DNA from 3 places in the Massilia consociata genome. Region 2 is predicted to be linked to each of the others. Evidence: predicted binding sites of a transcription regulator. Region 2 holds the regulator's gene; each other region holds the start of a gene.

Region 1 (10,077 bases), on a different contig from region 2:
GCGCGACCTGGCCCAGGCACGCTATTCCTACCTCGTGGGACTGATGCGCCTGCGTGCCGCCTCCGGTACCTTGCAGGCCGATGCGGTGCGCGAAATTGCAGCCTATTTTCGTTAACTAGGTTGTTAAACCCAAGCAAGCATTCCTATGTGAATGCTTGCTTCTCTTCACTTTCTCTAACTTCTGCTATCTTCTAGGAAATATCTCCTAAAAGCAATTATCTAGCGCACTCTTCAGTAAAATGCGCCGCGATTTTTTTTGTTGCGCTAATATCGATTTACCAATCTTAATGGAGGTCGACATGGCAGACGCAAACACCCTCGCAGTGCAGAAACTGTATATTGCTTATTTCAGCCGCCCGGCTGACGCTGCGGGTCTCGAATACTGGGTCAAGGCAGTCAACAGCAATCCGAACGCGCTTCAGGAAGCCTCGCGCGCATTCTCGACGTCGAAGGAGTACCGCGATACCTATGCGGGCTTCGACAACCGTGCCAAGGTCGCAGAGGTCTATGACAACCTGTTCAGCCGTCCAGGCGATGCCGCCGGTATCGATTACTGGACCAACCTGCTCAACAACAACCAGGTCACCATCGACAACATGGTGACCGAGATCGCCAACGGTGCCCAGGGCAACGACCGCGTGGCGTTCAACGGCAAAGTCTCGGCCGCCGCCGTCTTCACCGCGCGCCTCGACCAGCCGAACGAAAAGGCAGCCTACTCGGGCGCGGCGGCGAACAAGATTGCGATGGAATGGATCGCCACCATCAAGGACCTGCAGACGGGCGCGACCGCGAACGACCCGGGCGTGGTCGATAGCGTGATCGCCAAGATCGTGGGTAGTGCTTCGAGCGGTTTCGAGATCGACGGTCTGTATATCTAAGAACACGCGCGGACCTGGCGTCCGCGCATGCTGAAATATTATTTCAAACGCATTGCCGCGTTGAAAGAAAATTTCAGACTGGGTGTGCCGTGCTTGCTGCGTCGCCGCCGGCCCCTGCGTTCTCCGAGCGCGAGGATGCGGCCGGCGCGCAGTGCGGGCACGATACGCCAACCACGTAATCCGGCGACAATTGCTGGCGCGGCGTGACCACGGCGCGGCAGGCAAAACACTGCGCGGTTTCGGTCGGCTCGAGTTTCGGGTTGAGCGCGGTGCGGTAGTCGAACACGAAGCAGTCGCCGCTGTAATGGTCGCCGCCGACTTCCTCGAAATATTTCAGGATGCCGCCGTCGAGCTGGAACACGCGGTCGTAGCCGATGTTCTTCATGTGGATCGCCGCCTTTTCGCAGCGGATGCCGCCGGTGCAGAAGGTCACGACCGTCTTGCCGGCCAACTCGTCCTTGTGCTGGGCCGCCACTTCCGGAAACTCGGTGAACTTCTCGATGCGGTAGTCGAGCGTGTTGTCGAAGGTGCCGACATCCACCTCGAATGCATTGCGCGTTTCCATCATCACCACCGGCACGCCCTCGTCGTCATGTCCTTGGTCGAGCCAGCGCTTGAGCGTCTTCGGATCCACCGATGGGGCACGGCCGAGCTCGGGCTTGATGAGCGGCATGCGCATCGTGATGATTTCCTTCTTGATCTTCACCAGCATGCGCTTGTGCGATTGCTCGGTGGAGAGGCTTTCTTTCCACTCGAGGTCGGCCAGGCGCGCGTCGCTGCGTACCCAGGCCAGGTACTGGTCGATGTGCTCGCGCGTACCGGACAGGAACATGTTGATGCCTTCCGGCGTCAGCAGGACGGTTCCCTTCAGGCGCAGGTCGTTGCACAGCGCTTGGTGCTGCGGGCGCAGTTCTTCCAGGTTGTCGAGGGTGACGAACTTGTAGGCGGCGATATTGACGAAGCTTGGTACGGAGTTGGCTGCGGAAGACATGGCGGCAAGGCTGGTAAAGACAGGCCGACATTATAAAGGCAGATGGGCCTGTCCGCAGCGATAACGGTCGGCAATTACTATTACAATACGGGACTCCGTACAACAGGCCATGCTGCGCAGGCCGGCCCAGACATGCATTCACTGAACATCCAGTACAACCCGCGCATCGATCAGTTGCGCTGGCTTGCCGCGACCATCGTCTTCCTGTTTCACTTCCACCTCGAGTACCGCGGGGCCGGCGGCGCCGGGCTGAGCGGACCGTGGTGGGCGGTGATCACGGAAGGGCATACCGGCGTCGGCCTGTTCTTCACGCTGTCGGGCTTCCTGTTCATGCAGATCGCGCTGCACCAGCAGCAGGCGCAGCGGGAAATCCAGTACCGCGATTTCCTGCGCAACCGCATCCTGCGCATCGTGCCGCTCTACCTGGTGATCTTCCTGCTCGCCACCTCGATCAACCGCGACAAGTTCGCACCCCAGGATATCCTGTACCTGTTCGCTTCCAACCTCGGCCTGGCGCCCACCTCGGTCAGCCCGGTCACCGGGGCGGCCTGGACGATCTCGCTGGAATTCATGTTCTACCTGGTCTTCCCCTTCCTTGCCCGCTTCACGCTGGAGCGCGGCATCGCCTACCTGGGCGGCTGGCTGGTGCTGATGGCCTTCTTCAAGGTGGCCGCGTACCTGGTGAACGCCAACAGCACGCTGATGTATTTCAGTACCTGGGTCGGCCGCTTCGACCAGTTCCTGATCGGCATGGCGGCAGCGATGCTGTACGTCCGCTGGCGCCCGCAGCTGGCGCGCTACGCGCCACTGCTGCTGCTGGCCAGCATCGCCCTGGTGATGTGGAACACGGCCTGGATGCATCGCGTCGCCCCGTTCATGATGACGCCCAAATCCTCGTTCTGGATCTACTGGTCCTTCGTCGAAAGCGCCGGCTGGGCTGCCGTGATCCTGGCCTGGGTGTCGTTCAAGCCGCGCCTGCCCGGCATGGTCGAGCGGGCGCTGGGCCAGGGCGGGAAAATCAGCTTCTCGTTCTACCTGTTGCACATGGCCCTGCTGCACATCCTGTCCCAGCGCGTCGGTATCGTGAGTCCGACCGGCGTGCCGTGGCTGGACGTTGCCATCATGCTCGTGGTGACGTATGGGTTGACCTGGGCGCTTTCCACGCTGTGCTACCACATCGTCGAAGAGCCGTTCCTGCGCATGCGACGCAACTATGGCGCGAACAGGGCTGCCGCTCACGCGACCAGTCACTGATGGTGTCGGATTTTCTTACAGTGAATAAACGCGTAAAGCCGGGTTGCGCCTGTAAAACATGAGATACGGGGCTTGTGTACGCAACTATCCTGTCGGAAATTTTTACACATGGAATAAAAAGTTGAGCGAATAATAAATTAAATGCTTGAAATGAAAGAGAAAATACTCGCTGGCATCAATATTGCTTGTATTAAAGACATTGACTCTTTCTTTAAGGAATTCAAGTGAAAATTTCACATTCGTCTTTTGTTGCAGTTGCTCTGTTCTGCGGCGTTCAAAGTGCATCGGCAGGTGTCTTGGTCGCAAGTGATACCTTTGCCCCGGGCGCGAACAGCGCCAGCATCACCGCTTCTACCAGCGGGCAAGGCTGGCAATCCGGCTGGCAGACCGATGTCACGAAAAATCCGCAAAATACCGTACGTATCGCCACGCCTGCCGGTTCCACCACGGGCTCGATGCTCGAGTTCGCCGGCAATAGCGACAAAGCTGCCTTCCGCACCTTCGCCAATGCCCAGGAAGACAGTCTCCTGATCGATTTCAGGTTCGAGTACAGCGGTTCGCTGGTCAACAACAGCTTCATGGGCCTCTGGTTCGGCGACTGGGACGGCCCGAACATCGGTTTGAAGGCGAACTGCGGCACGGGCACGGAAAAGATCGGCAAGAACACCGTTGCCTGCACCAATGACCTGTTCGTCCGCATGGGCGGCACCGATGGCGTCTTCCTGCCTGTTAGCGATGTTGTCGCCGGCACCAGCTATCACCTCTTCGGGCACCTCTACAAGGATGGCGGCAGCAGCACCTACAACCGCTTCGATGCCTGGCTGAACCCGACCGCGGACGAGATGCAATCGCTCACCGGCTGGGATGCGCGCGCCACCTCCAGCGCAAAAGACGCCGAGAAGTTGACGAGCATCAGCACCATCGGTTTCCGCACCGTGAATCTCCCCGCCGGCACCACCGTGCGTGTGGACAACCTGAACGTCGCCCAGATTCCGGAACCGGGCAGCCTGTCGCTGATGGGCCTGGCGCTGGCAGGGCTGATCGCCTTCAGCCGCCGCAAGCGCAGCTGAGCCGTTCCCTGAGCGCACAAGCCTGGCTATACGCCAGGCTTTTTTCTTTGTCTAGTGCCTCAGTGCAACGCAAAACCTGGCATGCAACTTCATCCCGGTAGGTCGGCAAGGTAAAATGGCACGATGACTTCCCCGATCTTCACCCACCTCCGCGTCCACTCCGAATACTCGATCGTCGACGGCCTCGTGCGCATCGACGACATCGTGGGGGCCGCCGCCAAGGACAGGCAGCCGGCCCTGGCCGTGACCGACCTGGCCAACATGTTCTGCCTGGTGCGCTTCTACAAGGCGGCGCGCGGGAAGGGGATCAAGCCGATCGTCGGCGTCGACGCCTGGATCACCAACGACGACAACCGCGACAAGCCGTTTCGCCTGCTGATCCTGGCGAAGAACCGCACCGGCTACCTGCAGCTGTGCGATCTGCTGTCCAAGGCCTGGCTGACGAATCAATACAAGGGCCGCGCCGAGATCCGCGTCGAGTGGCTGGAAGCGCTGGCCACGTCGGTCTCGACGCTGGAGCCCGACACGCCGCAGGCCGACGCCCTGATCGTCCTGTCGGGCGCCTGCTTCGGCGACATCGGCCAGGCGATCGACAACGGCGATATCGAACGCGCCGAACGCGCCGCCGAGCGCTGGGCCCGGATCTTCCCGGGCCACTTCTACATCGAGATCCAGCGCGCCGGCCAGCCGAACCAGGAGCAGCAGGTGCGCCATTCGGTGGCGCTGGCGTCGCGCCTCGGGTTGCCGGTGGTGGCCACGCACCCGGTGCAGTTCCTGAACAAGGACGAGTACATCGCCCACGAAGCGCGCGTCTGCATCGCCGAAGGCGAGATGCTGGCCAACGCCAAGCGCGTGCGCCGCTTCAACGAAGAGATGTGCTTCAAGACGCAGGAAGAAATGGCGGCGCTGTTCCACGACCTGCCGGGCGCGCTCGCCAATTCGGTGGAGATCGCCAAGCGCTGCAACGTCACCCTCACGCTGGGCAAGCCCCAGCTGCCGGACTTCCCGACGCCGGATGGATTGAGCATCGACGACTTCCTGGTCCTTGAGACGAAAAAAGGCCTGGAAGAGCGCCTGGTGCAGCTCTACCCCGACCCGGAAGTGCGCGAGAAGGAGCGTCCGCGCTACGAGGCGCGCCTGCAGTTCGAGAACGAAACCATCATCAAGATGAAGTTCCCGGGCTACTTCCTGATCGTGGCGGAGTTCATCCAGTGGGGCAAGAACAACGGCGTGCCGATCGGTCCGGGCCGCGGCTCGGGCGCTGGCTCGCTGGTCGCGTACGCGCTGAAGATCACCGACCTCGACCCGCTGAAGTACAACCTGCTGTTCGAGCGCTTCCTGAACCCGGAACGCGTCTCGATGCCCGACTTCGACATCGACTTCTGCCAGGAGAAGCGCGAACTCGTGATCCAGCACGTAAAAGATTTGTATGGACGTGATGCAGTATCGCAGATCGCCACCTTCGGCACCATGGCCGCGAAAGGCGCGATCCGCGACGTTGGCCGCGTGCTCGACTTCGGCTACAACTTCTGCGACGGCATCTCCAAGCTGATTCCGTTCAAGCCGGGCAAGCAGGTCTCGATCGCCGAGGCGATCGAAGAGGAACCGCTGCTCAAGGAACGGCTCGACAACGAGGAAGAGGTCAAGCAGCTGCTCGACCTGGCCCAGCAGGTAGAGGGCATCACCCGCGGCATCGGCATGCACGCCGGCGGCGTGCTGATCGCGCCGGGCAAGCTCACCGATTTCTGCCCGCTGTACACCCAGGGCGGCGACGCCGGCGTCGTCTCGCAGTACGACAAGGACGACGTCGAAGCCGTCGGCCTGGTGAAGTTCGACTTCCTGGGCCTGACCACGCTCACCATCCTCGACCGCGCCGTGAACTACATCCGCGCGCTCGACCCGCAGGATGCCGACTTCAACCTGGAAACCCTGCCGCTGAACGACCGGCCGTCGTACAAGCTGCTGTCCGACGCCAAGACCGTCGCGATCTTCCAGCTTGAATCGCGCGGCATGCAGGGGATGCTGAAGGACGCGCGTCCCGACCGCTTCGAGGACATCATTGCGCTGGTGGCGCTGTACCGTCCGGGCCCGATGGACCTGATCCCCGACTTCTGCAAACGCAAGCACGGCGAGAAGTTCGACTATCCGGACCCGCGCACGGAGTCGATCCTGTCCGAGACCTACGGCATCATGGTCTACCAGGAGCAGGTGATGCAGATGGCGCAGATCGTCGGCGGCTACTCGCTGGGCGGCGCGGACATGCTGCGCCGCGCGATGGGCAAGAAGAAGGCCGAAGAGATGGCCGAGCACCGCGAGATCTTCCGCGCCGGCGCGGCCAAGGACGGCCTGTCGACGGAAAAGGCCGACGAGATCTTCGACCTGATGGAGAAGTTCGCGGGCTACGGCTTCAACAAGTCGCACGCGGCCGCGTACGCGCTGTTGTCCTACCACACGGCCTACCTCAAGGTGCACCACACCGCCGCGTTCATGGCAGCCAACATGTCGCTGGCCATGGAAGACACGGAAAAGATCAAGATCCTGGTCGAGGATGCGAAGGATGTCTGCAAGCTGACCATCCTGCCGCCGGACGTGAACGAATCGCAGTTCCGCTTCACGCCGGAAGGCCAGCCGCGCTCGGTGACGGGCAAGCAGGTCTCGAACATCCGCTACGGCCTGGGCGGCGTGAAGGGGGCGGGGCAGGGCGCGATCGAGGCGATCATCGCCGCACGGACCAGCGGCGGCAAGTTCAAGGACCTGTTCGACTTCTGCATGCGCGTGGACCGCAAGCAGATCAACCGCCGCACCATCGAATCCCTCATCCGGGCGGGCGCGATGGACGCATTCGGGGTTGACCGCTCCGTGCTGCTGGCTTCGGTCGGCTTTGCGATGGAAGCGGCCGGCCAGGCTGCGGCCGCCGCCAACCAGGTCAGCCTGTTCGGCGGCATTGACTCCGACCTGGTGGCCCCGCCGGAGTACGTCAAGGCGACCCCGTGGACCGATCGCCAGAAGCTGTCCGAAGAGAAGATCGCGCTCGGCTACTACCTGTCGGGCCACATGTTCGATTCGTACGCGGCCGAGGTGCGGCGCTTCGCCAAGACCAAGCTGAAGGACCTGGAGCCGTCGCGCGACCCGCGCATGCTGTGCGGCGTGATCACCGGCGTGCGCACCCAGATGACCCAGCGCGGCAAGATCCTGATCGTCTCGCTCGACGACAAGACCGGCGTGGTCGAGGTGACGGTCTACAGCGAGCTGCTGGAAGCGAACAAGAACATCTTCAAGGAAGACGAATTCCTGCTGGTGGTCGGCAAGGTGTCGGAAGACCGCTTCAACGGCGGCCTGCGCATCACGGCCGAGAAGGTGTACGACATCGCCGCGGCGCGCATCCAGTACGGCTTCAAGCTGGAGATGGATGTGTCCTGCGACATCAGTCCGGCCAAGCTGGCCGAGATCCTGCAGCCCTACCGCCAGCAGGACGGCCTGCCGGTCAGCCTGCGCATCCGGCCGCAGGGCGTCGAGGCTATCTTGCAGCTGGGCGACGACTGGCGCGTGGCGCCGTCGGATACGCTCAAGCAGCAGCTGGAGCTGGCGCTGGGGGCGAAGGATGTGGCGGTGGAGTATTAATTTGCGCTAAAGGCTTGCATGCGCGATTGGATTCCCGCCTTCGCGGGAATGACGGTCTCAGGGTTGTCTGGATAAACAGCGCTAGCGGTTCTCAAATTGGATTCCCGCCTTCGCGGGAATGACGGTCGTGGGGTTATCTGGATAAACAGCGCTAGCGGTGTTCAAACTACATCATTCAGCCCGTCGTTCCCGCGAAGGCGGGAACCCAAGTCTGGCGCGCGCACGAACGCGTGCTTGCACCCTCACCGCAACAAGGGTGCCGCATCCACCACCCGCACATCATGCATCTGGTGCAGGTAGGCCTCCAGGTAGCCCTTGTGCGAGGCCCCCACGATCACCAGCATGCGCATCCCCGGCCGCGCCGCCAGCACGTCGCGGATGTTGCCCGCCATGCGCAGGTTGCGCGTTTCCCAGTAGCCGATGTAGCGGCGACCGAAGCGTTGGGATGAGGACTCCTCGAGTGCCGCACCGAAGTCGCTGTCGAAGGCCAGTTGCGTGGCGCCGGGCGCATTGTCGGCACGGTACAGGGCCAGTACGCCTTCTGCAGTACCGATCTTCGCCTCCCGTGCCTTGATCGCCTCCATGCGACGCTTGAGGGCCGGGTTGTCCCAGGCTTTCGACATCGCTTCGCCGGCGGCTTTCCTGTCCACCGTCGGGCGGTCGGCGGTGTGGTCGTCCATCGGGTACACCCGCTCGTGGCCGAGCCGGGCCGCCAGGCGCGCGGCGATCAGGATGCTTTCGTCGCGTTTGTCCTTCAGCGTCTCCAGCCGTTCGACCAGCGTGGCATCCAGGCCGTCGCTGGCGCGCCGCTCAGCCTGCGGCAGCTGCAGCCATTGCACCAGCGCCGAGGCCTGCTCGCCGCCGGCGAGGAACAGGGCAGCCAGGCGGCGGCGCTGGCCGGCGGATGGATTGGCTGGCCAGGCCGCCAGCAGCGCCTCGGCCTGCGCGGTCGCTGCGGCCACATCCAGCCCGGTTGCCGCCTGCGCAGGCGCGGTGTCCGGGCAATAGATCGGGATCGAGTCCTTGTAGCGTCCCGGGTAGCGGCGCATGAAATCGCATTGCGTACCGGAGAGCTCCTCGATGGCGATGCCGTCCGGACGCCACCCCGCCAGGCGGTCCACGAGGGGACGCAGGTTGGCGGGGTCGAAGCTCTCCGGCAGTTGGGACAAGTGGGAGGTGCCGAGCACCAGCACCTCGTTGGCCGGTCCGGCGGCCGGGCCTTTCAGTTTGCTGGGGTCGAAATCCGGCCGGTAAGCCTGCGCGGCAGCTGCACCCGAGACGACTGCCGCAGCGAGAAATGCGAGAAATGCATATACGTGGCGCACCCTGGCGTCCTTTCCTGTCGGTTGGCACAAAGATCGATGCTCGCACGCGGGTGCGGGAGGGTCAATGCAGCTTGCATGGCATGCCCCGGAGGCGGCACGCGGTTTTGCTTTATCTAGGCCAATTGCCGTGCTACATTTGTATTTACATTACAAACATAATCAGGGGACATCACGCCATGCAAACGCTCGCCCAGCTCCGGGAGGATTTCGACAAACGCGCCAGGCGCTCCCTGTCCTTGCCGGCTGCCGGCCTGCTCGTCTGGTGCGTCGTCGGCGTGCTCGGGATGATCCTGCCGCCCAGGGCCGCGACATTCGCGCTGGTGTTCGCGACGGGCGCGATCTTTCCGCTGGCGATGGGCATTGCACGGCTGCGCGGCGAGCAGCTGATCGAGAACACCAACCCCCTGGCGAAGCTGATGTTCGTGTGTGTCGTGATGGTCAACCTGCTGTGGGCGGTGCATATCCCGCTCCTGATGCATGCGCCGCGGTTCGTCCCGCTCAGCCTGGGCATCGGACTCGGGCTGCACTGGATGGTCTATTCGTGGATCATCGCGCACCCGCTCGGCTACCGCCACGCCGTCCTGCGCACCATCGGCCTGCTGGCCGTTTGGTTTGCCTTCCCGGCGCATGCCGTCACCGCATCGGCCGCCGTCGTCGTCGCGGCCTATGCGATCACCCTGCTCGAGATGCGCGCCCGTCCAGGCATCGTGGCTGCTGCGCCGGGGCTCGACAGCGCGCGGGCCTGACGGCGTCCTGGGGTTGCCTGCCGCAGCCGTCAGCCGTCAGGGCGCGGGCATCACGAAGGGTGCCTCACCCTGGTGCTCGCGCAGCCCGCGCGTCGCCTGCGTGGTCTTGTTGGCGGCGCGTTCCAGCACCACTTTGCGGTTGCTCGATTCTTCATCCCGCCTGGCCTCGCGGTGCCACAGGTGCAGCACTTC
Region 2 (10,077 bases):
GCCTCATTGAACGCAACCACGATTTTTCCAATATCCTGATCCGCGACGTGATGCACGCGAACCCGCGCCGCGTCCATCCGGAACAGCTGGCGGTGGATGCCGTCGCCGTCATGGAAGAATTCCGCATCAACCAGATGCTCGTGGTGGACGCGGATGACCGCCTGGTCGGCGCGCTGCACATCCACGACCTGACCCGCGCCAAGGTGATCTGATGAGCGTTCAGCTGACCCCGCTGGAACACATGCAGCGCGCCGCGCGCGTGAAAGTCATGATCTTCGACGTCGACGGCATCCTCACCGACGGCAGCCTGACCTATGGCCCGGAAGGGGAGGTCACCAAGACCTTCAACGTGCTCGACGGCCTCGGCATCCAGCTGCTGAACAAGACCGGCGTGCAGACCGCGATCATCAGCGCGCGCAAATCGCCGATCGTGGTCAAGCGCGCCGGCGACCTGGGCATCTCGCATGTCTACCAGGGCATCCACGACAAGCGCATCGGCTTTGGCGAGCTGCTCGCGGCTACCGGCTTCACGGCCGAGGACTGCGGCTACATCGGCGACGACGTGATCGACCTGCCGCTCTTTACGCGCGTGGGTTTCGCCATCACCGTGCCCTCGGGCCACCCGGAGGTGCAGTACCGCGCCCATTACGTGACGAAGAACCCGGGCGGCCGCGGCGCCGTGCGCGAGGTGTGCGACATGATCATGCGCGCCCAGGGTACCTACGAACAGGCGCTGGCGCCGTATTTCGCCTGAACACGGTCAGGACGCCATGGTCAACTACAAGCGCACCGCCCACCGCTGGAAGCTCTTGAGCATCATGATGATCGGCGTGTTCTGCGCCTTCGGCAGTTTCTGGCTGCTGCAGGTGATGGAGAGCGACGAGCTCGACGGCCGCCTGGGCGGGCCGGGGTCCGAACCCGACTACATCGTCGAGAATTTCTCGTTCGTGCGCATGACGCAGGACGGCAAGCCGAGCTACGTGGTGTCGGGCAAGCGCCTGGCGCACACGCCGATGGGCGATGTCTCCGTGGTCGAACAGCCGGTGGTGCAGGGCATGACCCCGGGCCGTCCGCGCATGACCGTGGTGGCCGACCGCGGCCGCATCTACCATGAAGAGCACCGCGTCGACCTGCTCGGCAACGTGGACATCCAGCGCCCGGCCACGCCGACCAGCGAAGCGCTGCGCGTGCGCACCCAGGCGCTCACCGTGCTGCCCGACGAAGAGATCATGAAGACCGACAAGCCGGTCGAGATGCAGCTCGGCGCCGCCACCGTGCGCGGCACCGGCATGGTGGCCAACAACGCCACCCAGAAGCTGCACCTTGCCAGCCGCGGCCAGATCGTCTATCCGCCGCGCCAGCGCTAGCGGCCAGCAAACAACACAGGACAAGCATTCAATGAAAAAACTCATCGCAGCCGTCTTCCTTGGCCTGGCATCGCTCAGCGCCTTTGCCGAGCGCGCCGACTCGCTCAAGGAGGCCGTGATCAACTTCGACACCCTCGACGTCGACGAGGTCACGCAGACCCGCACCCTGACCGGCAACGTCGTGCTCACGCGCGGCACCCTGGTCCTGAAGTCCGACCGCGCCGTGATGAAGGAAACGCCGGAAGGCTACATGAGCGTGACGCTCACCGCAGCGCCGGGCAAGCTGGCCACCTTCCGCCAGAAGCGTGACGGCGGCCCGAACCTGTGGGTCGAGGGCCAGGCCCAGCGCATCGAATACGACGAGCGCGCCGAACTGGTCAAGCTGTTCTCCAGCGCCGAAGTGCGCGAGCTGGAAAACGGCCGCATGACCAACGAGATCAAGGGTCCCTTCATCTCCTACGACAACCGCCGGGAAGTCGCGCAGGTGCGCAACGACCCGAGCGGCGCGAGCAAGGTCGGCGGCGGCCGCGGCACCCTGATCATCGCCCCGCGCCGCACCACGTCGGAAGGCGCCAAGCAATGACGGCAGCGCGCGAAACGGCAGGCCGCGAAGACTGCAGCACCCTGGTCGTCAAGGGCCTGCAGAAGAGCTACGGCAAACGGCTGGTGGTGCGCGACGTGTCGCTGCAGGTCGAATGCGGCGAAGTGGTCGGCCTGCTGGGGCCCAACGGCGCCGGCAAGACCACCTCGTTCTACATGATCGTCGGCCTGGTGCCGTCGGATGCCGGCACCATCGACATCAACGGCACCGACATCACGAGCCTGCCGATCCACCGCCGCGCGGTGCTCGGCCTGTCCTACCTGCCGCAGGAAGCCTCGGTGTTCCGCAAGCTGACGGTGGAAGAGAACATCCGCGCCGTGCTGGAACTGCAGCGCGTGGACGGCAAGGCGCTGCCAAAAGACCAGATCAACGAGCGCCTCGACACCCTGCTGGCCGAGCTGCAGATCGAGAAGCTGCGCGAGAACCCGGCGATGTCGCTGTCCGGCGGCGAGCGCCGCCGCGTGGAGATCGCGCGCGCGCTGGCGACCAACCCGCGCTTCGTGCTGCTCGACGAACCGTTCGCGGGCGTGGACCCGATCGCGGTCATCGAGATCCAGCGCATCGTGCGCTTCCTGAAGGAGCGCAACATCGGCGTCCTGATCACCGACCACAACGTCCGCGAGACGCTCGGCATCTGCGACCGCGCCTACATCATCAACCAGGGGGCGGTGCTCGCCTCGGGCCGTCCTGACGACATCATCGCCAACGAATCCGTGCGGCGCGTGTATCTGGGTGAACACTTCCGCATGTAGTACTGCATCTCGTCACGACCATTAGGCAATGAAACAGTCACTGCAACTCCGCACCTCGCAGCACCTGGCGCTCACGCCGCAACTGCAGCAGTCGATCCGCCTGCTGCAGCTATCCACGCTCGAACTGCACCAGGAAATCGAACAGATCCTGGGCGACAACCCGCTGCTCGAACGGCTCGACGATCCGCTCGACCGTTCGGTGCGGCTGCTGGCCGACGGCGCCATCAACCAGGCGCCCGCCAACGGCGAAGCGCCGGCCGCGCAGCCGGCGCAGGAGCAGGGCGCTTCCGCCGACGGTGCGCAGGGCGAGGGCGATGGCCACGACCACGACGGCGAGCGTGGCGATGGCGACATGGACTGGGGTGGCGAAGGCGGCGGTGCGCGCAGTGGCGACGACGAAGACGGCCGCCCGCAACTGGAAGCCTGCGGCCTCACGCTGCGCGAGCACCTGATGGAGCAGGTGCGCACCACCAGTTGCGCAATGCGCGACCGCGCCCTGGTCGAACTCGTGATCGACGCCCTCGACGACAACGGCTACCTGGAAGAGCCGCTGGACGAGATCCACGCGCGCCTGCCAGCTGAGCTCGAGATCGAGATGGACGAACTGCGCTGCGCGCTGGCCCTGGTCCAGAGCCTGGACCCGGTCGGCGTCGGCGCGCGCAGCGCGGCCGAATGCCTGGCGCTGCAGATCCGCCGCATGCCGGGCGTGCCCCTGGTGACGCGGCGCCTCGCCTTGAAGATCGTCGAGGGTTACCTGACCTGGTTCGCGCAGCGCGAATATACCAAGCTGAAAAAGGCCCTGGATTGCGACGACGAAGACCTGCGCGAGGTGCAGGCCGTGGTCCGCAGGTGCAACCCGCATCCCGGCGCGGCGTTCGCATCGGGCGTCTCCGACTATGTGGTGCCGGACGTGATCGTGCGCCGCGCCAAGAACGGCTGGGCCGTTTCGCTGAACCCGGAAGTGATGCCGCGCCTGCGCGTGAACACGCTGTACGCGAACCTGCTCAAGCAGGGAAAAAGCGAAAGCCAGATGGGCGCGCAGCTGCAGGAAGCGAAGTGGCTGATCAAGAACATGCGCCAGCGTTTCGACACGATCCTGCGTGTTGCCGAGGCAATCGTCGAGCGCCAGCGCAACTTTTTCAGCCACGGCGCGGTTGCCATGCGCCCTCTTGTTTTACGTGAGATAGCTGATACACTAGGTCTACACGAGAGCACAATTTCTCGTGTCACAACGCAGAAATACATGCTGACCCCGCACGGCATGTTCGAGCTGAAGTACTTCTTCGGAAGCCATGTCGCCACCGAAGCGGGGGGAGAAGCCTCCTCGACGGCGATCCGCGCTCTCATTGCGCAATTGACAGGAGCAGAAGACCCTAGGAACCCTTTATCCGACAGCAAGATCGCGGAGATGCTCGGGGAACAAGGTATGGTCATTGCGCGCCGGACGGTTGCCAAATACCGCGAAGCGCTCAAGATTCCGCCCGTCAGCCTCCGCAAATCCCTGTAAAGCTACTGCCCACTCTCACCTTGTGGCGCGGGCAGGGCACCTTCCCAAAGGAGTGTGTATGAACCTCACAATCAGTGGCCACCATCTCGAAGTCACCCCCGCCATCCGTGAATACGTTCAGAATAAGCTCGAGCGCATTACCCGCCATTTCGACCACGTGATCGACACCCACGTGTTCCTCGCCATCGATAACCTCACCGAAAAAGAAAAACGGCAGAAAGCCGAGATCAACCTACAGGTATCTGGCAAGATTTTGCACGTGGCCAGTGCGGCGCAAGACCTTTATGCGGCAATCGACACGCTGATGGACAGGCTGGACAGGCAGGTTCTGAAACACAAATCCATGCTTCAAAACCATAATCACGTAGCGCACAAGCGCATGCCGGACAACGGCGAAGCCGCCGCAGCGTAACACCTACGCACACACCGCGGTAATCACAGCAAGGGCGTCTGAGGGGACGCCCTTTTTGCTTTGTAAAGATATCGCACCGGCCCGAGTGTTCTGTAGAATGCATGTCTTTTCGATCACAGAGCACTGCCATGACCGATACCGTCCTGACGCGCGTCGCCAACCGTACCGGCGTCATCACGCTTGACCGCCCGAAAGCCCTGAACTCGCTGTCGCTGGACATGGTGCGCGCATTGACCGCCATCCTGCTGGACTGGCAGGACAGCGCCGCCGTCGATGCGGTGCTCATCACCAGCACCAGCGAGAAAGCCCTGTGCGCGGGCGGCGACATCCGTTTCTTCCACGAGATGGGCCGCGTCGGCCCGACCGGCGGCAGCGCGCTGCTGGAAGATTTCTTCACCGAAGAATACGCGCTGAACCACCTGATCCACTTCTATCCGAAGCCCTACATCGCCGTCATGGACGGCGTGGTGATGGGCGGCGGCATGGGCATCGCGCAGGGTGGCCCCGGTTGCGGCCTGCGTATCGTGACCGACCGTACCAGGATGGCGATGCCGGAAGTGAACATCGGCCTGTTCCCCGACGTGGGCGGCAGCCATTTCCTGTCGCATGCCCCGGGGCAGCTGGGCCAGTACCTGGGCCTGACCGGGCTGACGATCGGCGCGGCGGACGCGCTCTATGTCGGGCTGGCGGACGTGTTCATGCCGGGAGAACGGCTCGGCGAGCTGATGGCGCTGGTGGAATCGACCCTGGGCGCGCAATTGCCGGAGGCGATCCGCGCGTTTGCCGCGCAGTTTGCAAGCCAGGCAGGTGCAAGCGAGCTGCAGGCGCAGCGCGCAGTGATCGACGCGCACTTCGGCGCGGCCTCGGTGCCGGCCATCATGGAGTCGCTCTCGCGCGACGAAAACCCGTTCGCGCAGAAGGCCCTGAAGGCGATGCGCCAGCGCTCGCCCCTCATGATGTGCGTGACGCGCGAGCTTCTGCTGCGCGGCGCCTCGCTGGACGTGGCCGACTGCCTGCGCATGGAGCGCAACCTGGTGCGCCGCAATTTCGAGCATGGCGAAGTGCTCGAAGGCGTGCGCGCGCTGGTGATCGACAAGGACAATGCGCCGAAATGGAACCCGCCGACGCTGGAGCAGGTGACGCCGGCGATGGTGGCGCGCTTCTTCGAGCCGGTATGGCCGGACTACGCGCACCCGCTGCGGCACCTGGCCTGATGGTCTGTAGGGTGGGCGGGTCTCCCGCCCATGCGGTGATAGTTAACGGTGAATCAGCCGGGCCGGCAGCTCTGGTGTGAGTTGAACGCGTGGGCAGGAAAACCTGCCCACCCTACGTTCCGGATGGACCTAAAGACCGTATCAGACGGTAATGTGCTTCGGCTGCTCCCGATGCCGCACGATGACGCGCTCGGTACTGTTGAAGTAGGCTCCCAGCCGCTCCGCCATGTACACCGACCGGTGCTGTCCGCCGGTGCAGCCCACCGCCACCGTCAGGTAGCTGCGGTTGTCCGTCTTGAACGAGGGCAGCCACTTCTCGACGAACGCACGGATGTCTTCCAGCATTTCGGCCGCGCTCGGCTGCGCATCGAGGAAGGCGATCACCGGCGCATCCTTGCCCGTCAGCGGGCGCAAGGCCAGGTCGTAATAGGGGTTCGGGATCGCGCGCACGTCGAACACGAAGTCCGCATCCAGCGGCACGCCCACCTTGAAGGCGAAGGACTCGAAGAACAGGGTCAGCGGCGCATGTTCGACGTCGGCCAGTTCCTTGATCCAGGCACGCAGCTTGTTGGCGGACAGTTCGGACGTGTCGATCACGTGGCCGAGGTTCTCGATTGCCGACAGGCGCTCGCGCTCCTCGGCGATGCATTCGATGAGCGTGCGGCGCGATGCCGGGTTCTCGCCCGGGCGCAGTTCGTGCGACAGCGGGTGGCTGCGGCGGGTTTCGGAGAAGCGCGCGACCAGCGAATGCGTGCTCGAGGTCAGGAACATGACCTTGACGTTGTGGCCTTCTTCCTTCAGGTGGCGCACGCTCACGGGCAGTTCCACCAGCGACTCGGCGCTGCGCGCGTCGACCGCGACGGCGATCCGCTCGGTGCCTTTCTCGCTGACGGCGTAGACCAGGGCCGGCAGCAGCGCCGGCGGGAGGTTGTCGACGCAGTAATAACCTGCGTCTTCGAGGACATTGAGGGCAACCGATTTGCCCGAGCCGGAAATACCGGTGATGAGGACGATGTGCATGCGGCGATGATACCGCAAGCGCCCCGCGCTTGTCCCTGTTCTCCTATGAGGACATGGGGTGAAACCTTAGTCGCCGCTCATCGCCTGGCGTTGGCGCTCCATGAATTCCTGCAGCGTGTCGATGCCGCGCAGTTGCAGGATCGTGTTGCGCACCGCCGCCTCCAGCAGCACCGCGATGTTGCGGCCGGCCGCGACGGGGATCACGACCTTGCGGATCGGCAGCCCGAGCACGTCTTCGGTCGGGTGGTGGAAGGGCAGGCGCTCGACTTCCTCGTCGAGCGTACCGCGCTTGACCAGGTGCACGATGAGCTTCAGCCGCATCTTGCGGCGCACCGCGGTCTCGCCGAAGATCGCCTTGATGTCCAACAAGCCCAGGCCGCGCACTTCGAGCAGGTTCTGCAGCAGCGGCGGGCAGCGGCCCTCGATCATGTTCGGCGCGATGCGCGAGAATTCCACCGCGTCGTCGGCCACCAGGCCGTGCGAGCGCGAGATCAGTTCCAGGCCGAGTTCGCTCTTGCCGAGGCCGGATTCGCCCGTGATGAGCACCCCCACGCCCAGCACGTCCATGAACACGCCGTGCATGATGACGCGCTGCGCCAGCTTCTTGGACAGATACACGCGCAGGAAGTCGATCACCTGCGCCGCCGGCAGCGGAGTCGAGAACAGGGGGATGTTCTGCTCGTCGCAGATGGCCAGGATGTCGGGCGGGGTTTCCAGGCCCTGTGCGATGATCAGGGCCGGCGGGCCGCCGCCGATCAGCTCGCCGATCACATGGGTGCGCGAGCTCGATTTCAGGCGGTGGTAGTAATTCAGTTCCTGGTGCCCGAACACCTGGATGCGGCCCGGGTGGATCAGGTTCAGGTGGCCCACCTGGTCGGCAGCCGAGGCGGCGTCGCCTGCGATCTGGCGTTCGCCGCCGGGGAAGCCCGCGAACCAGCCGAGCTGCAGGCTGTCGCGGTTGTCGTCATACAAGCGCTGGATGGTCAGCGGAGTCTGCAGCATGGGCATGGCTTCGGTGCGCGGCGACATTGCCGCACAGACAGTCTAATACAAATCAGCCCAACGCCTGCAGACTAGGTTGCCAGTTGATGATGCGCTCATGGACCGACTTCGGGTCTGGATCGGTCGCCAGGGCCGTCCTCACCGCTTCGTCCGAGAACAGCTCGGCGATTTCCGACAGGATCTCGAGGTGCTGCTGGGTGACATGGTCCGGGATCAGGAGGAAGAACAGCAGGTTGACCGGCTGGCCGTCGGGTGACTCGAAGGGAATCGGTTCCTTCAGGCGCACGAAGGCCGCCAGCGGCGACTTGAGGCTCTTGGAGCCCTTGATCCGGCCATGCGGCACGGCTACGCCATGACCCAGCCCGGTGGAGCCGAGACGCTCGCGTGCGAACAGGTTGTCCGACACGGTCGAACGCGCGATACCGCAGTTGTTCTCGAAAATCAGGCCAGCCTGCTCGAAAGCACGCTTCTTGCTGGAGACTTCGAGGTCCAGTTGCACGTTCTCGAGGGAGAGGATTTTGCTTAGGTTCGTCATAACTTTTGTGCCATGCACAGGTAAGGGCGCTTGCGAGGCGGAATTATAGGCCTGTTTCGGGGCCGTGACATTCGATTTCGCATCTGTACGTACATACAGTGAAGTACGATACACCAACTCGGCAAAAACGTATTTTTTTGCTACGAAATCCTGGTTACAGCAAAACGCAATTTCCCAATTGAAATCCCACCTGCGACCTTGCAAATGCATGCCGGGTAGGTAAAAAACCGACTTTTGCACACATGCTGCCCATATTTTAAGCAGTATGTGCCAGTGTCATTTTGCCATTCATGCCTTGACACCGTTGTAGCCAAAAACGCACAGGCGGCGAGCACCTGTGCCTTGCGAAGCGTTACTGGCGCGCGGTACGCAGGTTGCCCGGCTTGCCGGTGCTGAAGTTGGCGCGCCATGGATTGATGTCGAGCCCGCCACGGCGGGTGTAGCGGGCATAGACCGCGAGCTTGCTCGGCTTGCACTGGCGCAGCACGTCCATGAAGATGCGCTCGACGCACTGCTCGTGGAACTCATTGTGCTCGCGAAAGCCGATCAGGTACTTGAGCAGGCCTTCCTGGTCGATCTGCGGGCCGACGTAGCGGATCTGGACGGTACCCCAGTCCGGCTGGCCGGTGACGAGGCAGTTCGACTTCAGCAGGTGCGACACCAGGGTTTCCTCGACCGGTGCTTCCTCGGTGTTCGCGCTCAGGAGCTGCGGCGAAGGCACGTACTGGTCGATCTCCACGTCGAGGCGGTCCAGCAGGGTACCGTCGAGCTCGCCCATCTTGAGGGTGTCGAAGGCGTCCGGCGTCGTGATGCTCACGTGGACCGGGGCGCCGAAGGCGGCGGACAGGTCCTGGCGCAGCAGTTCGGCCAGCGCGTCGGTGCCGGCCAGGCGGGTCTGGTTGAACGAGTTCAGGTACAGCTTGAAGGACTTCGATTCGACGATGTTGGGCGAATCGCTTGGGGCCGTGATGGTGGCGATGGCCACCTGCGGCTTGCCGCGCATGTTCAGCCACGACAGCTCGTAGGCGTTCCAGATATCGACGCCGAAGAAGGGCAGGGTGCCCGTGCCCAGGCCGATTTCCTCGCGCTTTTGCTGGCGCGGGATCGGGAACAGGAGTTCGGGGGCGTACTGGCTCTGGTAGGCCGAGGTTTTGCCAAGAGGCGATTGATCAGGAGTATTCATACGCAATGCGCTTGTGGCGCCTAGGGTGGACGGCATGGCCGCCCACGTTCAACAAAATGTGCGGACGAGGGATCACCTGTCCACACAATGGGGATCATGCCCCCAAAAACAACTTGTAGACCGGGTTGCTGCTCTCGTCCCAGTACCGGTAGCCGAGCGTGGCCAGGAACTGCCGAAACTCGTCCATCTCCGCTGCCGGCACCTGCAGGCCGACCAGGATGCGTCCGACGTCGCCGCCCTGGTTGCGGTAGTGGAACAGCGAGATGTTCCAGTTCGGCGCCATGCTGTCCAGGAAGCGCATGAGCGCACCCGGACGTTCGGGAAACTCGAAACGATACAGCAATTCGTCCTGCGCCAGCGCGCTCTTTCCGCCCACCAGGTGGCGGATGTGCAGCTTGGCCAGTTCGTCGTGGGTCAAATCCAGGGTGCGGAAGTCGTGCTCCTCGAAGGTGCGCGCCAGCAGGCCCGACTCGCTGCGGCTGCC
Region 3 (10,077 bases), on a different contig from region 2:
GACAGGCGCTTCACGCCCTTGTCGAGCCCCATGAAGACCGACAGCGTCGCCATGCCGGTGATGACCGCGATCAGCATGATCTGGACCGTCGGGCTGACCGGCAGGCCGAACAGGTAGGAGAAGCCGGCATTCACCTGCAGCACGCCGAAGCCCAGCGAGGTCGCGACGCCGAACATCGTGCCCAGCACCGCGAAGATATCGATGGCATGGCCGATCGGACCATGAATGCGCTTGCCGATCAGCGGAAACAGGCTCGAGCGCAGCGTGAGCGGCAGGCCGCGCCGGAAGGCGAAATAGGCCAGCGCCAGCCCGATGACGATGTAGATCGCCCACGCATGCACGCCCCAGTGGAAGAAGGTCAGCACCATGGCTTCGCGCGCCGAGTCGATCGTACTGCCCTCGCCCACCGGCGGCCGCGCGTAATGCTGGACCGGCTCGGCCACGCCGAAGAACAGCAGGCCGATGCCCATCCCGGCACTGAACAGCATGGCGAACCAGGAAATGTAGCTGTATTCGGGCTCGCTCTCGTCGGGGCCGAGCTTGACGTCGCCATAACGGCTCATCATCAGGAACAGCACGAAGATCAGGAAGAGCGCGACGGAGAGGATATAGAACCAGCCGAAATCGCGCACGATGCCGGCCTGGAGCATATCGAAGAGGTTGCCGGCACGCTGCGGGAACACGGCGCCGAACAGGGCAAAGGCGAGGATCAGTCCGGCCGAGACGAAGAACACGGGGGGATTGACCTGCATCCTCGGGCGCGGGCCGGGGCTGGCGGCTTCCTTCAGTACAGGATCAGTCATCGTTCAGCGTTCCTCCACGATTCCGGCAAACCAGGATGAGTGAGGCGGCTGCGCTGTCCATTCCTGCGTTTCCGGGCCAAGTCTAGCATGCGGGAACGCGGCGTCCGGTTGCGGAACACGATTGGATGGGGTGTCATCGAAAGGCCGCCCCTGCGGGCGGAACAGGAGGGATACAGGGAGGCGCGCCGGCGATCCGATGCGGCCTCCCGTGCATCGGATCGCCGGCGCTTGCATCAGGCCGCGCCGTCGTCCAGCGGCGCGAAGATCGCCTGCAGGTCTTCCTGCGTCAGCGCCATCTTCTGCGATTCGCCTTCGGACAGGATCGACTGCGCCAGTTCCGACTTCTTCTGCTGCAGCAGCTGGATCTTTTCTTCCAGCGTGCCCTTGGCGATCAGCTTATAGACGAACACCGGCTTGTCCTGCCCGATGCGCCAGGCGCGGTCGGTGGCCTGGTTCTCGGCCGCCGGGTTCCACCACGGGTCGTAGTGGATCACGGTGTCGGCCGCGGTGAGGTTCAGGCCGACGCCGCCGGCCTTCAGGCTGATCAGGAAGATCGGCACCGCGCCCTGCTGGAAGGCAGCCACCTGTGCCGAGCGGTCGCGCGTCTCGCCGGTGAGCATCGCATAGTGGATGCCGCGTGCGGCGAGTTCTTCCTCGATCAGGAACAGCATGCTGGTGAACTGCGAGAACACCAGGATCTTGCGCCCTTCCTGCAACAGGTCTTCGACCATCTGCATCAGGTCCATCAGCTTGGCCGACACCGCCGCCGAGTTCTTCTTGCCCGGCATCGCCTTGACCAGGCGCGGATCGCAGCAGACCTGGCGCAGCTTGAGCAGCGCTTCCAGGATGACGATCTGGCTGCGCGCCACGCCCTTGCGGTCGATCTCTTCGCGCACCTTCTTGTCCATCGCCAGGCGCACGGTTTCGTACAGGTCGCGCTGCGGGCCGGCCAGTTCGATGCGGCGCACCATCTCGGTCTTCTCCGGCAGTTCCTTGGCCACGTGGTCCTTGGTCCGGCGCAGCAGGAAAGGCTTGATGCGGCGGCTGAGCAAGGCGCGGCGCACCGAGTCGTCCTGGCGTTCGATCGGGTGGCGGAACTGGTTGTTGAAGGTTTTTTCGTCGCCCAGCAGGCCCGGCAGCAGGAAGTGGAACTGCGACCACAATTCGCCCAGGTGGTTCTCGAGCGGCGTGCCGGACAGGCACAGGCGGTGGTTCGCACTGAGCGAGCCGGCCGTCTGCGCCGCCTTGGAGCGGGTGTTCTTGATGTAGTGCGATTCGTCCAGGATCACCAGGTGATAGTGGTGCTCGCGCAGCCTTTCCTCATCGCGCGGCAGCAGCGCATAGGTGGTCAGCACCACGTCGGCCTCGTCGATCTGGTCGAACAGGTCCATGCGCTCCTTGCCCTGCAGGAGCAGCACCTTCAGGCTCGGCGCGAAGCGCGCGGCTTCGTCGAACCAGTTGGTCATCAGGCTGGTCGGCGCGATCACGAGGGCCGGGCTGGTCAGGCGCCCGGCTTCCTTCTCGATGAGGATGTGCGCGATCGTCTGCACGGTCTTGCCGAGGCCCATGTCGTCGGCCAGGATGCCGCCCAGGTCGTACTCGCGCAGGAACTGCATCCACGACAGGCCGTCGAGCTGGTAGTCACGCAGTGTTGCTTGAAGTCCTGCTGGCGGCACGGCTTTCTTGACCGAGCCGAACTGGCTCAGCTTGCGGCCGGTCTCGCGCAGGCGCTCGCCGCCGGTCCAGCGCAACTCGACGCCGCGTGCAAGTTCTTCCAGGCGCGCCGCATCGAGCGTGGACAGGCGCAGGCGCCCCTTGATCTTGTCGTTGAAGTACAGCTCGCCCAGGGTGGCGAGGATCGGCTTCAGGCGCCCCCACGGCAGCGCCACGCGCACGCCGTCCGGCAGCGTGGCCAGCATCTGGTCGGCTTCGGCGTGCGCCGCCAGCACGGCCGGGTCGAAGTCGGCGGGCGCGCTGCGGATCAGCTGCACCAGCACCGGCAGCAGCGGCACGCGCTTGCGCGCGACCACGATGCCCAGTTCGAGTTCGAACCAGGCGTTGCCCGCCTCGATCGGCTCGTCGATGTCGGCGTACCAGTCTTCGACCGCCACCGTGTCGTAGCGGTACTTGGCCGATTTCTGCAGGTGCCAGCCGGCGTCGGACAAGGCATCGAGGTCGCCTTCTGCAAAGCGCAGCCAGTGCGCCTGGCTGTCCAGCACCAGGGCGCCGGCCATGGCGTTGAACGGGGCGGTGGCCGGCTTGCGGAAGCCGATCTCGTTCAGTTTATTGAGCGCCGCCGCTTCGGCCTTCGGGTCGCGTTCGATGATCTCGGTGACGTCGCCAATCTGGCGCACCACGCGCTGGGCCGGGTCGAACGAGACGCGCTGGCCGTCGTAGTCGTAGGCCAGCACCGCGAAGTCGTGCCAGCGCGGGGCGCCGCCGTCGGCCAGCTGCACCGAATCGAGCAGCAGGTGCGGGATCGGCTTGACATCGTTCCGCAGGCGCTGGGTGAGCGGCTGCGGCAGCGGCATCAATTGCTGCAGGCCGTGCGCGAGCAGCAGCTGCGAGACGCGCTTCTTGTCGGTGCCGGAGAGCGCCGGGGCCTGCGCCACCAGCGCCTGCAGTTCGGCCAGCGAGATGTCGATGCCGCCGCGATTGAGTTCCAGCGGGCCGATCGACAGGTTGTCGATGTACCACGGCGGGTCGGTCGGCAGCATGTAGTCGATCAGGTCGGCCCCGCTGTGGGTGGCGCCCTTGGCCGGCTCCACCGACCATCCGAGCTTGGCGACGCGGCCTTCGTCGCGCCAGGCCAGGCTGGCCAGGCGCGTGGGCCCCGCCTGCAGCGGGTAGACCAGGCCATTGGCCATGTCGGACCACGAGTTCGCCCACAGCAGCTTGCCCTGTTCGAGCAGCATCTGCAGCAGGATGGCGCCGACCTTGCCTTTCGGTTCGGTGGCGCTGGTGCCCTGGGCCGAGCCGCTGCGCATCGCGATGAAGAAGCGCACCAGGTCGACGTCGTCGCCTTCGAGGTAGGCGGGCGGCGCCGACAGCAGCGAGAACACTTCGCTCACCGGGCTCGCCGCGGCGACGTCGCCGTTCGGGCGCAGGCGCGCCTTGCACAGACAGATGGCGACGTGGCGGCCACCGCTGGTCGGCGCCATCACGTAGACGAACTTGTACTGCACGGCCTTCGGATCGGCGACCTCGTCGGTCAGCTTGGGCTGCGGATGCGCTGCCGCTTCGACCCGTTGCAGCCAGCTCACCACCGGCGCGGGCAGGGCGGGAGCGCGTGCGGGAGCGCGGGCGACTGCGGGTACAACTGCGGGTGCGTCGCTGGCGTTCTCGCGATGATCATCGACTGTGTGCATGGGTCTCGTGTGTCTGTATTAAAAACGACAATAACGAACATTATCCTTCATACGGACGCTTCCGTTTTGTTCGGAATCGCACGTAGCGGACAAAACTTGTCCGCTGCATCTGCGTGCACTCCGTTCGTGCAGGCGTTCTTCGCGCGAAGCCGACTGTTCTCGCATGTTCAAGTGGCGCTGTCAAGACTGGCGTATCCGTCCCGTTTGCGTATCATTGTCCGCTTGACCTTTTAGATACATGTGTGTCTCACAGCACGCACCACACCGGACCACATCGCGCCCCATGCTGCCATCCATCGAACAACGCCTCGCCCTCGAACTCTCCGCCAAGCCGGCCCAGGTAAGCGCCGCCGTCGCCCTGCTCGATGAAGGCGCCACCGTCCCGTTCATCGCGCGCTACCGCAAGGAAGCCACAGGCGGGCTCGACGACATTCAACTGCGCCTGCTGGAAGAGCGCCTGCGCTACCTGCGCGAACTGGAAGAGCGCCGCGCCGCGATCGTCGCCTCGGTCACGGAGCAGAACAAGATGACGCCCGAACTGCTCGACGCGATCATGCACGCCGAGGACAAGACCCGCCTGGAAGACCTGTACCTGCCCTACAAGCAGAAGCGCCGCACCAAGGCGCAGATCGCGATCGAAGCGGGCCTGGCGCCGCTGGCCGATGCGCTGCTGGGCGACCCGACCCTGCAGCCCGACGCGGCGGCAGCCGGCTACCTGCGCGAAGCCTTCACCAATGCGGACGGCGGCGCCAACCCGGGCGTGCCGGACGCGAAGGCCGCGCTGGACGGCGCGCGCCAGATCCTGATGGAGCGTTTTGCGGAAGACGCGACCCTGCTGCAGTCGCTGCGCGAGTACGTGCAGGAGCATGGCGTGGTGGAGTCGAAAGTCGTCGCCGGCAAGGAAGAAGAAGGAGAGAAGTTCGCCGACTACTTCGACTACTCCGAAACCTTGGCCACCGTGCCTTCGCACCGCGCGCTGGCCCTCATGCGCGGCCGCCGCGAGGGCGTGCTGGACGTGACCCTGCGCCTCGATTCGGAAGCCGAAAAACCGAAGTGGGACGCGCCGCACAATCCGTGCGAGAGCCGCATCTGCGCCCACTTCGGCATCAAGTCGCTCGGCCGCCCGGCCGACAAGTGGCTGCTCGACACCGCACGCTGGACCTGGCGCGTCAAGAGCTTCATGTACATCGAGACCGAGCTGATGGGCGCGCTGCGCGAGAAGGCCGAACTCGATGCCATCAACGTCTTCGCGCGCAACCTGAAGTCGCTGCTGCTGGCGGCGCCGGCCGGCCCGCGCGCGACCATGGGCCTGGACCCGGGCCTGCGCACCGGCGTCAAAGTGGCGGTGGTCGACGCCACCGGCAAGGTGGTCGATACCGCCACCGTGTACCCGCACCAGCCGCGCAACGACTGGGACGGCGCCCTGCACGTGCTGGGCCAGCTGGCGGCGAAGCACAACGTGTCCCTGGTCTCGATCGGCAACGGCACCGCCTCGCGCGAAACCGACAAATTGGCCCAGGACCTGATCAAGCAGAATCCGGAGCTCAAGCTGCAGAAGATCGTCGTCTCGGAAGCCGGCGCCTCGGTGTATTCGGCCTCGGAATTCGCCTCGCGCGAGCTGCCGGAACTCGACGTGTCGCTGCGCGGCGCGGTGTCGATCGCGCGCCGCCTGCAGGACCCGCTGGCCGAACTCGTCAAAATCGATCCGAAGTCGATCGGCGTCGGCCAGTACCAGCACGACGTGTCGCAGACCCAGCTCGCGCGCTCGCTCGACGCGGTGGTGGAGGACTGCGTGAACGCGGTGGGCGTCGACGTTAACACGGCCTCGGCGCCGCTGCTGGCGCGGGTGTCGGGTTTGTCCTCCAGCGTGGCGCAGAGCATCGTCACCTACCGCGACATGAAGGGCGCGTTCACCTCGCGCGCGGCGCTCAAAGCCGTACCGCGCCTGGGCGACAAGACCTTCGAGCAGGCGGCCGGTTTTCTGCGTGTGATGAACGGCGAGAACCCGCTGGACGCGTCGGCCGTGCACCCGGAATCCTACCCGGTCGTCCAGAAGATCCTGGCGGACATCAAGCGCGACATGAAGGCGGTGATCGGCGACAGCTCCCTGATCAAGTCGCTCGACCCGAAGAAGTACGCCGACGACAAATTCGGCGTACCGACCGTGACCGACATCCTGAAGGAACTGGAAAAGCCGGGCCGCGACCCGCGTCCGGAATTCACCACCGCCACCTTCAAGGAAGGCGTGGAAGCCATCTCGGACCTGCGCCCGGACATGATCCTGGAGGGCGTGGTGACCAACGTCGCGGCCTTCGGGGCATTCGTGGACGTCGGCGTGCACCAGGATGGGCTGGTGCACATCTCGGCGCTGTCGAACACGTTCGTGAAGGACCCGCACACCGTGGTCAAGGCCGGGCAGGTGGTAAAAGTAAAAGTGCTGGAAGTGGACGTCAAGCGCAAGCGCATCGCCCTGACCATGCGCCTGTCGGACAGCGCGCCGCAACCGGGTGCGCAGCCGCAGCAACGCGGCGACCGCGACGACCGCAAGCGCGTGGCCCAGCACCAGCAGCGCCAGGAGCGCTCGGGTTCAGCCAGCGGCGCGGCGACCGGCGGCGCGATGGCGGCGGCCTTCGCCAAACTGCGCAAGTAACAGGCAAGGCGGCGACGCGGTGGCGGACGGGAGGGCGTGTCGGAACTTCTTACACGTCTTCCCGGCAGGCCTCGACCCAAGCGCGTAACTTGTTGTTTTGATTGAGCGCATACAGGCTGGCACAAGTATTGCTAACTGGAAAATCGTCCATTCATCACAACAGGGGTGCCAGATGAAATTCGCCAAGCCGTTGAAGGTCCTGCTCGCCGTTTCCGCATTCGCCCTGCAGGGCGCCGCCCTTGCCGCCCCGATCCTCGACCAGCACAGTCCGAATCCCAGCCGGGGCGGTGGCTTTTGCCACCTGAACGGCTGCGCACAAAGCTTCCAGCAAAACGCCGGAACGATCGCCGGCGCCGGAATCTACATCCATCCGGATTACCATGCGCCTGCCGGCGACGTCACGCTCAGCATCTATGACGCCCTGACCAACGGCAATCTCATCGCATCGGGCATGGTCACTGCGGTGGCCAGCGAGTCGGGATGGATCGATGCATTCTGGTCCCCTGTCACGATCGCTGCCGGCAGCCAGTATTATCTGCAGCTAAGCTCCACCTCACGAGACCTGGTTGCGGCCTATAGCGACGGGGACTACGTCAACGGCATCGCATGGTTCCAGACGGACCCGTATCCAACCTACGACCTGGCGTTCCGGACCTATGCCGGCGCCGTCGTACCCGAGCCCGCCCCGCTCGCCCTGCTGGGCCTGGGCATCCTCGGCGTCGCCGCCAGCCGTCGCGCTGGCAGGAGGCCGCTTACCCGTTGTGCTTGATGAGCAGGCCGACCAGGTAGAGCGCCAGGCAGCCGAAACCGACCAGGAGCATGCGTGCCTGCGGCATGGCCGGAAGGCCGGTCTTCTTGATGTGCAGGGCGTCGCGCACCAGCAGTGCCGCGTAGATCAGCGCCGCGATGCCGGAGATGACGTCGCCGATGCTGCCGCGCGTGGCGCCGCCGACGAGGTTGATCAGGCCGGGCACCCCGAGCAGGGCGGCGATGACGAGGTTGGCGGTGGGCGAAGGAACGCGGCCGGTTGGCTTTTGCATGGCGTGGTCTGCATGAAAAATGGAATTCGCGCGATCATATCAGCCCCGGCCTGATCCGGCATCCCGCGCCAGACCGGCACATTCGATCAGCGCCCCCGCTCAAGCATCATTGGGCAGGGGGATCACGCCGATCTTTGCCAGGAAGCACAGCACGAACAGTCCCAGGCAAACCTGGCCAAGCATGACGATGCCGCGCGAGGCGAGGACGGCGCGCTTGCCCTGGTAAGCCCGCACGGCGCAGTACAGCATGAACAGGCCCATGCTTAGCTTGGCCACGTTGAACAGCCTCTCTGCCAGCGTCGAACCCGCCAGGCCCAGCGTCAGGCCGTACACGGCCGGGATCCCGAACAGGGCGGCCAAGGCCCACATCATGGGAGAAGACATGGTGGCAAAGCCCTGGTAAGTCTTCGCTTCTGAACGCGTCACGTCTACACTCCACGGGATTGATAAGCGAACAATGATATAGACATCCTGCGTAAGAAAAACTGATCAATTCTCACATTGGATAAAAATCGTTAACTTAACCCTTTCGCCGGCCGCCGTTGGATACCATGCCCGCCCCGCCGAATTCTTATAAAATGGCGGCATCTCACCCATTCTCACCGAAGGCAAACACATGAGCGACGTACAAACCTGGATCAAAGACACCGTGACCAACACCCCGGTGGTGCTGTTCATGAAGGGAACCGCCCAGTTCCCGCAATGCGGCTTCTCGGGCCGCGCCATCCAGATCCTGAAAGCCTGCGGCGTCGATAACATCGCCACCGTCAACGTGCTGGAAGATGCGGAAGTGCGCCAGGGCATCAAGGACTACTCGAACTGGCCGACCATCCCGCAGCTCTACGTGCGCGGCGAATTCATCGGCGGCACCGACATCATGAACGAGATGTACGATTCGGGCGAACTGCAGGCCCTGCTGAAGAACGGCTGATCGCATGAGCGGTCGCCCGCGTCGCATCATCGTCGCCATCACCGGCGCGACCGGCGCGGTCTATGGCGTGCAGCTGCTGCGGCGGCTGCACGCGACTCCCGGCGTCGAAAGCCACCTGGTCATTTCCGACGCCGCCTCCCTCACCCTGCACCAGGAACTCGGCCTGCAGCGGCGTGACGCCGAAGCCCTGGCCCACGTCGTCCACCGCAACCGCGACATCGGCGCCTCGATCGCCAGCGGTTCGTTCCAGACCGACGGCATGGTGATCGCTCCCTGTTCCATGAAAACGCTGGCGGCCGTGGCCCATGGCCTGTCGGACAATCTCGTCACGCGCGCTGCCGACGTGATGCTGAAGGAACGCCGGCGCCTGGTGCTGATGGTGCGCGAGACGCCCTTCAACCTGGCGCACCTGCGCAACATGACGGCCGTGACGGAAATGGGCGGCATCGTGTTCCCGCCCCTGCCGAGCTTTTACCACCGCCCGGCGACGATCGAAGAGATGGTCGAACACACGGTCGACCGGGCGATCGACCTGCTTGGGCTCGACAATGCCCATGCCCCGCGCTGGGGCGGCATGAAAGGTACATCGGACGCCTGACCGGCAGGCGCCGGGGGCAGTCAGCGCTTGTCGGCGTCGAATCCCGAATCGTCGGCCTTCTTCGCGTCGCGCGCTTCCTCGAGCATCCGCCGCCGGGCATTGCGTTGTCGCAGTAACTCGGCATGGCGCGCCGCCGTCATCGGCGGTGCGGTCATCAGTTCCTTGAGCTGGGCGGTGTTGGCGTAGTTGTTTCGCATACGGCAGCTGCTCCTTGACGTGACCGATAGCGGCGGATCCGTCCGCCACTGGACAGATTATGTACCAGGTCCGTCCGTTTGTGCGGTCCTGCAGCCACGAAATGCAGTTGCGAAACTATTTTTGCTCGGGCTTCTGGTGGTTCATGCGCACCAGCATGCGGATGAACTCGCGCGCGAGCTGGCGATGGTGTTCGTCGAGGCGCTGCAAATCTGCGATCAGCTTGACGTCGGCGGACTCGAAACGTGCGGCATTGCCATTGCCCTCGCTGCCATCGGCGGCATGTTCGGTGCCGCCAAAACGGAGCCAGTCGGCCGGTACGCCCAGCCACTGGGCAATCATGCGCAGTTTTTCCTGGGTCGGGATGGCTTCGCCCACCAGCCACTTGCGTGCGGCGTGGACAGTGATCGGGCGGCCTTCGAAACGGATGTTGAATTCCCTGGCAAGGCGGGTCGGGCTATCCGGGGAGTAGTGGGCGTTCTTCAGCGCCTG

Evidence for each region. Region 2 encodes sigma-54, which starts transcription at its own class of promoters, with help from an activator protein. Its sites were predicted from a motif close to TGGCANGNAANCTGCTTT; they were not measured.
Region 1: the regulator sigma-54 is predicted to act here: its motif matches at 3,294-3,311, upstream of ACFFJK_RS16145 (PEP-CTERM sorting domain-containing protein).
Region 3: the regulator sigma-54 is predicted to act here: its motif matches at 6,939-6,956, upstream of ACFFJK_RS10720 (PEP-CTERM sorting domain-containing protein).

Annotation. Positions count from the first base shown of each region.
Region 1 is NZ_JBHLWP010000013.1:634,584-644,660, reverse strand. It holds gene ACFFJK_RS16165 (TolC family outer membrane protein) at 1-115, shown strand, start outside; gene ACFFJK_RS16160 (DUF4214 domain-containing protein) at 300-878, shown strand; gene ACFFJK_RS16155 (sulfurtransferase) at 952-1,869, opposite strand; gene ACFFJK_RS16150 (acyltransferase family protein) at 2,002-3,123, shown strand; gene ACFFJK_RS16145 (PEP-CTERM sorting domain-containing protein) at 3,348-4,193, shown strand; gene dnaE (DNA polymerase III subunit alpha) at 4,317-7,814, shown strand; gene ACFFJK_RS16135 (DUF5694 domain-containing protein) at 8,057-9,139, opposite strand; gene ACFFJK_RS16130 (DUF7010 family protein) at 9,316-9,885, shown strand; gene ACFFJK_RS16125 (glycosyltransferase family 2 protein) at 9,922-10,077, opposite strand, start outside.
Region 2 is NZ_JBHLWP010000016.1:174,658-184,734, reverse strand. It holds gene ACFFJK_RS18000 (KpsF/GutQ family sugar-phosphate isomerase) at 1-212, shown strand, start outside; gene ACFFJK_RS17995 (KdsC family phosphatase) at 212-754, shown strand; gene lptC (LPS export ABC transporter periplasmic protein LptC) at 771-1,367, shown strand; gene lptA (lipopolysaccharide transport periplasmic protein LptA) at 1,399-1,950, shown strand; gene lptB (LPS export ABC transporter ATP-binding protein) at 1,947-2,720, shown strand; gene ACFFJK_RS17975 (RNA polymerase factor sigma-54) at 2,749-4,227, shown strand; gene hpf (ribosome hibernation-promoting factor, HPF/YfiA family) at 4,286-4,639, shown strand; gene ACFFJK_RS17965 (enoyl-CoA hydratase/isomerase family protein) at 4,768-5,853, shown strand; gene rapZ (RNase adapter RapZ) at 5,995-6,873, opposite strand; gene hprK (HPr(Ser) kinase/phosphatase) at 6,940-7,875, opposite strand; gene ACFFJK_RS17950 (PTS sugar transporter subunit IIA) at 7,928-8,410, opposite strand; gene queF (NADPH-dependent 7-cyano-7-deazaguanine reductase QueF) at 8,763-9,593, opposite strand; gene ilvA (threonine ammonia-lyase, biosynthetic) at 9,688-10,077, opposite strand, start outside.
Region 3 is NZ_JBHLWP010000010.1:118,503-128,579, reverse strand. It holds gene ACFFJK_RS10735 (BCCT family transporter) at 1-803, opposite strand, end outside; gene ACFFJK_RS10730 (DEAD/DEAH box helicase) at 1,037-4,171, opposite strand; gene ACFFJK_RS10725 (Tex family protein) at 4,455-6,821, shown strand; gene ACFFJK_RS10720 (PEP-CTERM sorting domain-containing protein) at 6,994-7,590, shown strand; gene ACFFJK_RS10715 (hypothetical protein) at 7,574-7,861, opposite strand; gene ACFFJK_RS10710 (hypothetical protein) at 7,961-8,287, opposite strand; gene grxD (Grx4 family monothiol glutaredoxin) at 8,478-8,792, shown strand; gene ACFFJK_RS10700 (UbiX family flavin prenyltransferase) at 8,797-9,390, shown strand; gene ACFFJK_RS10695 (hypothetical protein) at 9,411-9,587, opposite strand; gene ACFFJK_RS10690 (hypothetical protein) at 9,703-10,077, opposite strand, start outside.